DNA from 2 places in the Burkholderia cepacia complex sp. TUM26381 genome. Region 1 is predicted to be linked to the other one. Evidence: predicted binding sites of a transcription regulator. Region 1 holds the regulator's gene; the other holds the start of a gene.

Region 1 (4,757 bases):
CGGCGTTCGCACTGCGCGCGGGCTACATGGTGGTCGAGAAAGGCTTCGACGCGCCATCGCCCGGCGATGCGTGGTTCGGCCCCGTTCACAGGATGTACGGCAGCACGTACTGGCCCGGCCACGGACGGCGGCCGGAACGCATCATCGAGCTGACGGCCGTGCCGAGCCAGCCGGGCGTTTGAATCGGTCGTTCGTTTGCGGAGCGGCACCGGTCGACGACCGATGCCGACGGGTCGGCGCGTGCGACCGACGCACGAGTGAACGATTTCACGCATCGGCGTCGACGGTTTCATGCATGCCGCACATCGTGCCGATGCCGTTGCGTTGATCGAAGTCATGTCGAAACGGCGCAGTTGCGATTGAATGGCGATGCGTGCGGTGCATCGATGTGCCGGTCGCGCACGGTCGATGCGCGTACCCACGCAACGCATCACGTCGCTGCGTGCATCTGCGCTCCGCCGCCGGCGCGAACAGCGGCATCGATCCAGCCACGCGCCACATCTCGCGCGGTGCAGCATGCGCCGCGCGCATGGCCGTTCGCCGCTGCAACAGACGCGATGCGACCACGCGACCCGACGGGCACCTCGCTGCAAAGTCCCCGCCGTTGGTTTACTCTGCCTCGCAGCATTGCGCATTGCCCAGCCTGATCGGCCATCCGGCCGACTTCGTTTCAACCCGCCACTCGGAGACACTATGTACAAGCGTATTCTGGTTGCCGTCGACGGCAGCGACACGTCCCGCCATGCGTTCGATGCCGCACTGGCGCTCGCGAAAGCGCACGGCGCCGAGCTGCAGCCGTTCTACGTCGTCGAGAACGCCGCGATCTACTACAACGTGCCCGGCTACGATCCGTCCGTGCTGCGCGATCAGCTCGTCGCACAGGGCAACGAACTCGCTCGGGATTTCTCGAAGCTGATGCAGGCAGCCGGCGTGAAGGGCGAAACGCGGCTGAACGAAGCGACGTCGCTCAACGATGTCTCGTCGCTGATCCTCGACGGCGCAACAGCGTTCGGCGCCGATCTGCTCGTGCTCGGCACGCACGGCCGCCGCGGGTTCCGCCGCCTCGTGCTCGGCAGCATCGCCGAACAATGCGTGCGGCACGCGACGCTGCCCGTGCTGTTGATTCCGGCGGCCGCGAACGTCGACGAACAGGCCGCCTGAACGCCATCCGGCAGGCGCCACCGGTCGCGACGTTTTGTCACCCGACAGCGGCAACTTGCGGTGGGACAATGATTCCGTCGATTCAACGCCGGAGTAAACGATCATGCTGACGCCCGTCGCCACACGTCCCGCCGCCACGCCTCATGCCGGTAGCTGGGCTCCTCGCCAGGCCGCGCACTGCTCGTCGTGCGCAATGCGGCACCTGTGCATGCCGCAGGGCCTGGCACCTGAAGCACTCAGTCGCCTCGAGTCGGTCATCTGCGCAGCGCGCCCCGTGAAGCGCGGTGAAGCGCTGTTCCGCGAAGGCGACGCATTCGACAACCTGTATGCCGTGCGCTCGGGTTCGCTGAAAACCGTCGCGACGCGCCATGACGGCCGCGAACAAGTCACGGGCCTGCATCTTGCCGGTGAAGCGCTCGGCCTCGACGGCATCTGCGACGATGCCCATCCGCGCACCGCGGTCGCGCTGGAAGACAGCTCCGTCTGCGTGATCCCGTACAGCGCGCTGAAGACCCTGTGCTCGGAAGCCGGCTCGATGCAGCTGCGCATGCACAAGCTGATGAGCGAACAGATCGTGCGCGAAACGTCGCAAACGATGCTGCTCGGTTCGCTGAATGCCGAAGAGCGCGTCGCCGCGTTCCTGCTCGACGTCTCGTCGCGTTACCTGAAGCGCGGGTACTCGCCGTCGGAATTCAACCTGCGGATGACGCGCGAAGACATCGGCAGCTATCTCGGCATGACGCTCGAAACGGTCAGCCGCACGCTGTCCAAGTTCCAGAAGCGCGGCCTGATCGAAATGCAGGGCCGCCACGTGCAGATCGTCGACTTCGACGGCCTGCATCAGGTCTGATCCTGCGCGGCGCGCGCGGTTCGCGCGCCGCCTGCATCGCATCCCGAATCAATCGAGAAACAGTGCGGCGCGCGTCTTCAGCGCCGCGCTGAAATCGTCGAGCCAGCCGATCGACAGACGCCAGCTCTGCCAGTAGAGATCGATGTCGATGGTCCGCCCGCGCGACATGTCCACGAGCTCACCCGCCGCCAGTTGGCGATCGACCATCCGGTCCGGGCACATCCCCCATCCCAACCCCGTTTCGCATGCGCGCAGATAGCCTGCGACGTGCGGTATCCAGTGCTGCGGCGGATCGAGATCCGCGCGCGTCACGCGCCGGATGAAACGCGCCTGCAGCCCGTCCTTCGGATTGAACATCACGCACGGCGCGCGGCGCAGCGCATCGCGCGTGATGCCCGCACCGAAATAGCGTTCGTAAAACGCCGGCGAGCACACCGCGCGATAGCGGATCCGCCCGAGCCGCTCCGACCGGCATCCCTGGATCGGCTCCGCCTGCGCGGTCACCGCGCCCTGCACGCTGCCGTCGCGAATGCGCGACGCCGTGTAATCCTGGTCGTCGATCACGAGGTCGAGCAATGTCTCGCGCTCCGTGCAAAACGGCCCGACCGCATCGATGAACCACGTCGCGACGCTGTCGTCGTTGACGGCCACGCGCAACGTCGGCCATGCACTCGCGATCTGGCCCGGCAGCGCCGGCATCCGGCCGCCCAGTTCGGCTTCCAGCAGTTGCACGCGCTCGGTGTGCCGGCACAGCAGCGCGCCCGACGTCGTCGCGACGCACGGCTGCCCGCGCTTGACGAGCACGCTGCCAACCCGTTCCTCCAGCAGCTTCACGCGCTGCGACACGGCCGACGGCGTGACATTCAGCTCCTTGGCCGCCCGCTCGAACGAACCGTGCCGGATCACGGCTGCGAGGGCATCGAGCAACGCGTAGTCGAGCATTAGATTTCCTTAATCTGCATTAGGTGATTTAGCTTCTCTTATCTTCATGCTGACCGCAGACTAGCGCTACCCGATTCATTCGTCTACTGCTTCTAACGCTGCCCATCATCATGAACTGGCTCGCTTTCTCCCACGGCGCCGCCCTGTGCGGATCGCTCATCGTCACCATCGGCGCACAGAATGCGTTCGTGCTCCGTCAGGGCATCATGCGCTCGCATGTCGGCAAGATCGTGCTGCTGTGCGCGGCGTCCGACATGATCCTGATCGGCGCGGGGGTCGGCGGCGCATCGGTACTCGTCGAGCGCTATCCGGCCTTCGTTCACGCGGTGCTGTATGTCGGCCTCGCCTATCTCGCGTGGTTCGGCATCAATGCGCTGCGCCGTGCGTTCAAGCCGGGCCACGAAACGCTCGACGTGCGCGGCGACGCGGTCGCGCCGCCGCCGCAGAGCGGGCTCTCGATCGTGCTGATGACCCTCGCGTTCACGTGGCTCAACCCGCACGTCTATCTCGACACGTTCCTGCTGATCGGCACGGCCGGCGCGCGCGAGCCGGAAGGCGCGCGGCTCGCGTTCGCGATCGGCGCGATGACGGTCAGCGTCGTATGGTTCCTCGGGCTCGGATACGGGGCGCGATTGCTGGCGCCGTGGTTCCGCAAGGCGATGGCGTGGCGCGTGCTGGATGGTGCGATCGGCAGCATGGTGCTGTTTCTCGCGGCGGTGCAGTTGCGGTAGGGAAAGGGGTGTCGCGGCAGATCCGGTCTGCCGCGACCTCAGGTCAACCGTTCGCGATAGCGAACGGCATCGCGCTCGGCATCAGGCCGTCGATGCCGCGTCAGGCAGCGCGCCGCCGGTCATCGCAGGCTGGTTGCTCGCGAGCTGAGGCTCGTTGGCCGCCATCGGATCCTTCTGTTTGGCCGGATCGGCCTTGGCCACCCGCGTGTCGGCATGCTCGGCCTTGTCACCTTCGTAGCGCCAGTACAGGTACTTCTGGGCGCGTTTGCCCATGAAGTACTGGCGGTTGACCGACCAGCGGCTCGATTCGGCAAAGCCGACGTGACCGTCATCCATCTGTTTCTTGAACCCGGCAATCGAGTCGTGCACGTAATGGTCGAAGAACCGGTCGAACGTCGCGCGTGCCGCGGGATCGATGCCGCCCAGCCAGTTGCCCTTGACCCGCGTGGCCGCATCGATGGCCTTGTGCTGCTCCGATACGTAGCTCGTGAAGTAGCCGCCGGCGTCCTCGCGGATGCTTTCGGCGTCGTCGTTCCATTCGCTGTCGGTAGTGGCCATGTACGAATTCACGCCGCCCGGCGGCTTCAGCCGACCGTCGTGCAGGCGCCGGCTGCGGCTGGCACGCCACTGGTAGTAGCGATTCATGTGCCAGATGATCTGGGGTTCGAGCCTGTCGCTATTCGGCGCCATGCCCGCGCGCTTCTCGTTGCCCTGGCCCATGTACATGTTCCAGGCTGCCTCCAGGTCCTTGGAAATCTCGAACAGTTGCCCCGCGCTCGCCATGACTTCTTGCGGCGAACGGAACGGCACGCCGGCCTTCCATCCCTCGATATAGAGGTTGTTCAACGCGACGTTGGCCAGCTCGTTGGTGCGCCCCTCCTGGTAATCGCGCTCGTACCCGCCGCCCACGTCCGAGTGCATGCCCGGGTAGTACACCTCGCGGCAGTTCCCCGGAACCATCTGGTCCTCGCGCACCGAATCGCCGGGGAATTTCTCCCGGACTTCCTGCGACGCCACATAGTGAACGCACTGCCGCACGTAGCCCGGAATGCGGATATCGTTCGCCCACTCTG
Region 2 (4,757 bases), 1.6 Mb from region 1:
GAGATCGACGCCTCGATCGGAAACTCCTCGCCGTTCGCGCGCAGCCCGAACAGCACGCGCTGGCGGCCCATCTGCCGCTCGGACACGCCCGTCACGCCGAACTGGTCGACGTGCTTCGCGTGCGCGGCGCGGAACCGCTCGGGGATGAAGCGCGACAGCGGCGCACCGATCGCTTCCATCGCGGACACGCCGAACACCTGCTCGGCCATCGGATTGAAGATCACGACCGTCTGCTTCTCGTCGATCGTGATGATCGCTTCCATCGACGAACGGATGATGCCCATCATCCGCGCCTCGTTGAGGATGCCGCGGCTGCTCGCGCCGGCATCGGCGGCCGCGCCGGCGCGGCCGCGCACCAGCGCATGGACGAGCACCGCGAATGCGATCGACGCGATCAGCCCCGCGCCGAGCACGGTGCCGGCCGCGCGCTGCGCGCCGGTCGCGCTCGGGCGGCCGTCGGCGGAATAGGCGAGCGTCAGCACGGTGCCGCCGAAATTCAGCACGTCGGTGCGCCGCAGCAGGTCGGGCGATGCCGACGCCTCGTCGGTCGTCGTCTCGAGGCTGCCGATTGCGCGCGAATCGCCGCCTGCGGTCATCCACAGGTCGATCCCGCGTTCCGCGTCGAGCGCGCGCTCCACCAGCCGCCGCGGGCTCAGCGCCGCGAACAGCACGCCGTCGGCACCGGCTTCGCGCGTGCCGGACGGCGTGGCGGCCGCGCGCGGCGACGTGGTCACGGGCAGGAACAGCGTAAGGGTGCGTGCGTCGCGCGAGGTATCGTCGTCGACCGGGTGGACGCCGAGCGCGATGTCGCTGGTCTGAAGCGCGCGCGTCAGCGGCGCCGCGTCGGACGCGCCGAAGCGGACGACCGGCGAGTTCGACGCGGGCGCGCTGAGCGCCGCGGCCGCGAGCGGACCGGGCGGCAACGGCTTCGCGCCGGCGAGGGCGCTGCGGGTGGCGGGCGACAGCGGTGCATAGCCGATCTGACGGACCGGCGAGCGGCCGCTGTCGAGATCGAGCGTCTCCGCATAGCGGCGCCATTGCTCGGGCGTCATGTCCGGGACGAGGCCGAACGCGCCGCGCGCGCCTTCGAGCACGGCGACGCCGGCCTGCAACTCGTGGCGCAGCATCGCGGTCACGTGCGTCGTGCGGCGTTCGAAACGCGTACGGACGGCGCCTTGCCACTGCTCGCGCACCAGCAGCGCGACGCCGAGCGACAGCACGGCGCCGGCGCACAGCGCAACGACGCCGGCCGCGAGCGGCTGGCGTAACATGATCTGGAGGCGCGTGGGCCCTCGGGCGTCACGCGTCGGGGTTCCACTGGCGGTCATTCGATGGCCATTCTGTTGTTCGGGCTGCCCGGGGCACTCGGGCAGCGCGGCAAAACCGGGGAAAACTCGCACCGGCTGCGTGCAACGACTATTTTCAAGATGAAATTGTGCGCGTTTTACACGTTTTTTGTAATGGGGTCAGCAGAAATTGCGGCAAATGGCGTGAAGCAGCGGGCGCGCCGGCCGCGCTTGACGCGCATCAACGCGCGCGTCGGCACGTGGGGCAGACTGTTCGGCAGGCGAGCCGGCATCGGGCCGGCTTGCGGTAACGGGCCGCCGTGGCGCCAGGCGCGACGCGTGCCCGGTCGGAGGGACGGACCATGTACAAGCGGATTTTCGTCGGGCTCGACGGCAGCCCGAGCGCGCGTCTCGCGCTGAACGAGGCGATCCGGATCGCGGCGGCGTCCGGCGGTGAAGTGACCTGCGCGTATGTTGTCGAACATCGGCCGCAACTCGTCGATGTGGACGCAGGTTTCGCGGCCGAGCGCGACGGCGATGCGGCCGCGACCGATGCCGCGACGCCGGTGCTCGACGATGCGAAAGCGGTGCTCGCGCAGCAGCATGTGCAGGGCACCGTGCGCGCGCTCGATGCGTACGGCGAGGACGTCGCGACGGTGCTGATGCGCACGGCGGCCGAAGCCGACGCCGACCTGATCGTGATGGGCACCAGCGGGCGGCACGGCCTGCGCCGGCTGTTGCTCGGCAGCGTCGCGGAATCGCTGCTGCGGGCGGCCGACCGGCCCGTGTTGCTGGTGCGGCACGGCGAGCCGGGCGCGACGGCGGCCGCGTAGCCGTACGCGGTACGCGTCGATGCATGCACTGCCCGAGCAGGACGCAGCTGTATGCATTTGTGCCGCACATCTGCCCGATGAAACACGCGAAGCGCTGGCCGGCGCTTCGCGCGCAAGCGCGGCTGTCGCCGCTGTCGCAGCGCGCCGGAAGCGGGCGCCGCGAACCCGCCCGCAGGACCGGGATTGCACGCGCGAGGTTGCATCCCTGCATGCAGTTCTGGCAGCATCGGCCGGTGTCCGCTTGTTCGCCGCGTGCATGGCCGCGGCGATCGACGCAGGGGCATCCGGCTGGAACCGGTCGCACGGGTAATGACCCGGGCCGGCCGCCGGATGCCGGTTTCCTACCTTACCGACGTCATCCGCCATGCCGATTTCCGCCACCGACCTGATTCGCCAGTTCGACCTGCAGCCGCATCCCGAAGGCGGCTATTTCCGTGAAACCTACCGCGCGGCCGATCCGGTCGTGCGTCCGGCCGACGGCGCGCCACGCGCTGCGTCGACCGCGATCTACTACCTGTTGTGCGACGGCGCGTATTCGTCGTGGCACCGGATCCGTTCCGACGAAGTCTGGCATTTCTACGCGGGCGACCCGATCGAAGTGTGGGTGCTCGACGAGCGCGACGGGCTGACGATCCACCGGCTCGGTAACCCGCTCACGCATCCGGGCACCGTGTTCCAGGCGGTCGTGCCGGCCGGCAGCTGGTTCGGTGCGCGTTGCGCGTCGCCGGAGCATGTTGCGCTCGTCGGCTGCACGGTTGCGCCGGGCTTCGAGTTCTCGGAATTCGAGCTGGCGGATGCGGCCGCGCTGGCCGCCGCGTTTCCCGACTACGCGGAGCATGTCGCCCGGCTCGCGCCGCGTCCCGACGTGTGACTGTCACGGAAGTGCCGCCATCGGCGCAAAGCCCGCGCCGATGGCCGGTGTTCCGCGCGATCGCGGCCAAACCCGTTTAGAATGCGCGTGATGCACCGGTCGGTCGCGGACGTGCCGCGGCGACCGTTGCGCAGCCGTCCGACGGCCTCGTCGCGCGGCCCGCATGTCTTCCAGGAGCGCCGCCGTGTGGCACTTTCCGATTGCTATTCCATCGTCGCTCGGCCCATGGGCCGTGTTCGCGAGCGTGTTGATCACGCAGCTCGGCGTGCCGGTGCCGGCCGTACCGATGCTGATTCTCGGCGGCACGATGGCGGCAATGGGGCAGGCATCCTGGGTCAGCATGTTCGCGGCGGCGATCGGCGCGACGATGCTGGCCGATTCGCTGTGGTTCTTCATGGGCCGCACGCGCGGCCGGCGCCTGCTGAATGGCCTCGTGCGCTTCTCGCTGTCGCTCGACACGACGCTGCGCTTTGCCCGTAACGTATTCGAAAGGTATGGCGCACCGCTGCTCGTGCTGTCCAAATTCCTGCCCGGCCTCGGCCTCGTGTCGGCGCCGCTGCTCGGCACGACAGCGATCGGCGTCGGCGTGTTCCTGTTCTGGGATCTGGCTGGCGCGTCGCTGTGGGCTGCGTTCTGGCTGGTCGGCGGCGCGGCCATTCACGACCAGATCGTCCAGTTCGTGCTGTGGGTGCGCGCGAGCGGCGGCACGATCCTCGACGCGTTCCTCGCGATCTTCATCACGTTCCTGCTGTACCGCTGGGTGCGCCGCGTGCAGTTCCGCCGCTATCTCGCGCAGGTGCGCATCTCGCCGCCGCAGCTCGTCGAGATGATGACGTCGGACGAACCGCCGCTGATCTTCGACGCGCGGCCGAAAGCGATCCGCGAGCGCGAGCCGTACCGGATCGCCGGCGCGGTGCCGGTCGATCTCGATTCGCCGGACCTGCTCGATCCGGAATTGCTGAAACGGCCGATCGTCGTCTATTGCGTGTGTCCGAACGAAGCCACGGCCAAGCGCCTGATCGCGAAGATGCAGCGCAAGAAGATGATCCACAACATCCGGGCGCTGAAGGGCGGCCTCGATGCGTGGGAGAAGCACGGCTTCCCGGTCGAACCGATGCCGGCCGATCTCGATGCATCGCGTTATTTCGTGCGGCCGGATCACGGTGCGCTCGAAGGCGAATATACGGTGCGGGCGACGTTGTCCAAGTGACGCTCGAAAAGGTCATTTCTCACGCCCGAGCGCGTGCCGTGTTGCCCCCACGCCGCCTCGATTAACGGCTTCATAACCTGCACCGCCGCTTCCGGACAGATCGCCGCGCGCCTTTCAGGCTGCGACGATAGCGACCTTATCCGCGACGTCATTTCCCGCAGTTGGTCAGCGGACAGCGCAGACAGGGTTTTCAGTTGTTCACAAAGTTCACACGCTTGCGGATTATCTTGCGCGACGCCGGTGAGCCTGTATCCAGTCGTTTTCCCGGGTGGAACGCCCGCTGCAGTTGCGTCTCGCGCATTGACTGCGCCGATTTTCATTCATGCAGTCATTGAGTATCGTAGACGGCGAAAAGGTGTTGCCGGTATTGCGTTGGGCGTTCGACCTTCGGCCTGATATGGCGTTGCCAATTTGTCGATCGATGATTTGATCGTTGCTCGCGTTAATGCTGAAAGTAGACCCCGCGCAAATTCTTGGTGACAGCGACGTGTAAATGATTGCCTGACGTTCGTCGCTTGAGTTTCATTAATCTGAGATAAACTCGGGCAAGAGCGACT

Evidence for each region. The regulator FNR, encoded in region 1, switches genes on or off when oxygen is low (the NO sensors DNR and NnrR bind a similar motif). The targets are predictions, from matches to a motif close to TTGATNNNNATCAA.
Region 2: the regulator FNR is predicted to act here: its motif matches at 1,518-1,531, upstream of ACWMMN_RS24500 (universal stress protein).

The regions. Positions count from the first base shown of each region.
Region 1 is NZ_CM172007.1:3,352,732-3,357,488, forward strand. It holds gene ACWMMN_RS31895 (DUF3005 domain-containing protein) at 1-182, shown strand, start outside; gene ACWMMN_RS31900 (hypothetical protein) at 268-531, opposite strand; gene ACWMMN_RS31905 (universal stress protein) at 694-1,161, shown strand; gene fnr (fumarate/nitrate reduction transcriptional regulator Fnr) at 1,265-2,011, shown strand; gene ACWMMN_RS31915 (LysR family transcriptional regulator ArgP) at 2,060-2,953, opposite strand; gene ACWMMN_RS31920 (LysE/ArgO family amino acid transporter) at 3,064-3,684, shown strand; gene ACWMMN_RS31925 (T6SS phospholipase effector Tle1-like catalytic domain-containing protein) at 3,766-4,757, opposite strand, start outside.
Region 2 is NZ_CM172007.1:1,733,288-1,738,044, reverse strand. It holds gene ACWMMN_RS24505 (PAS domain S-box protein) at 1-1,328, opposite strand, end outside; gene ACWMMN_RS24500 (universal stress protein) at 1,649-2,119, shown strand; gene ACWMMN_RS24495 (cupin domain-containing protein) at 2,484-2,990, shown strand; gene ACWMMN_RS24490 (DedA family protein/thiosulfate sulfurtransferase GlpE) at 3,175-4,200, shown strand.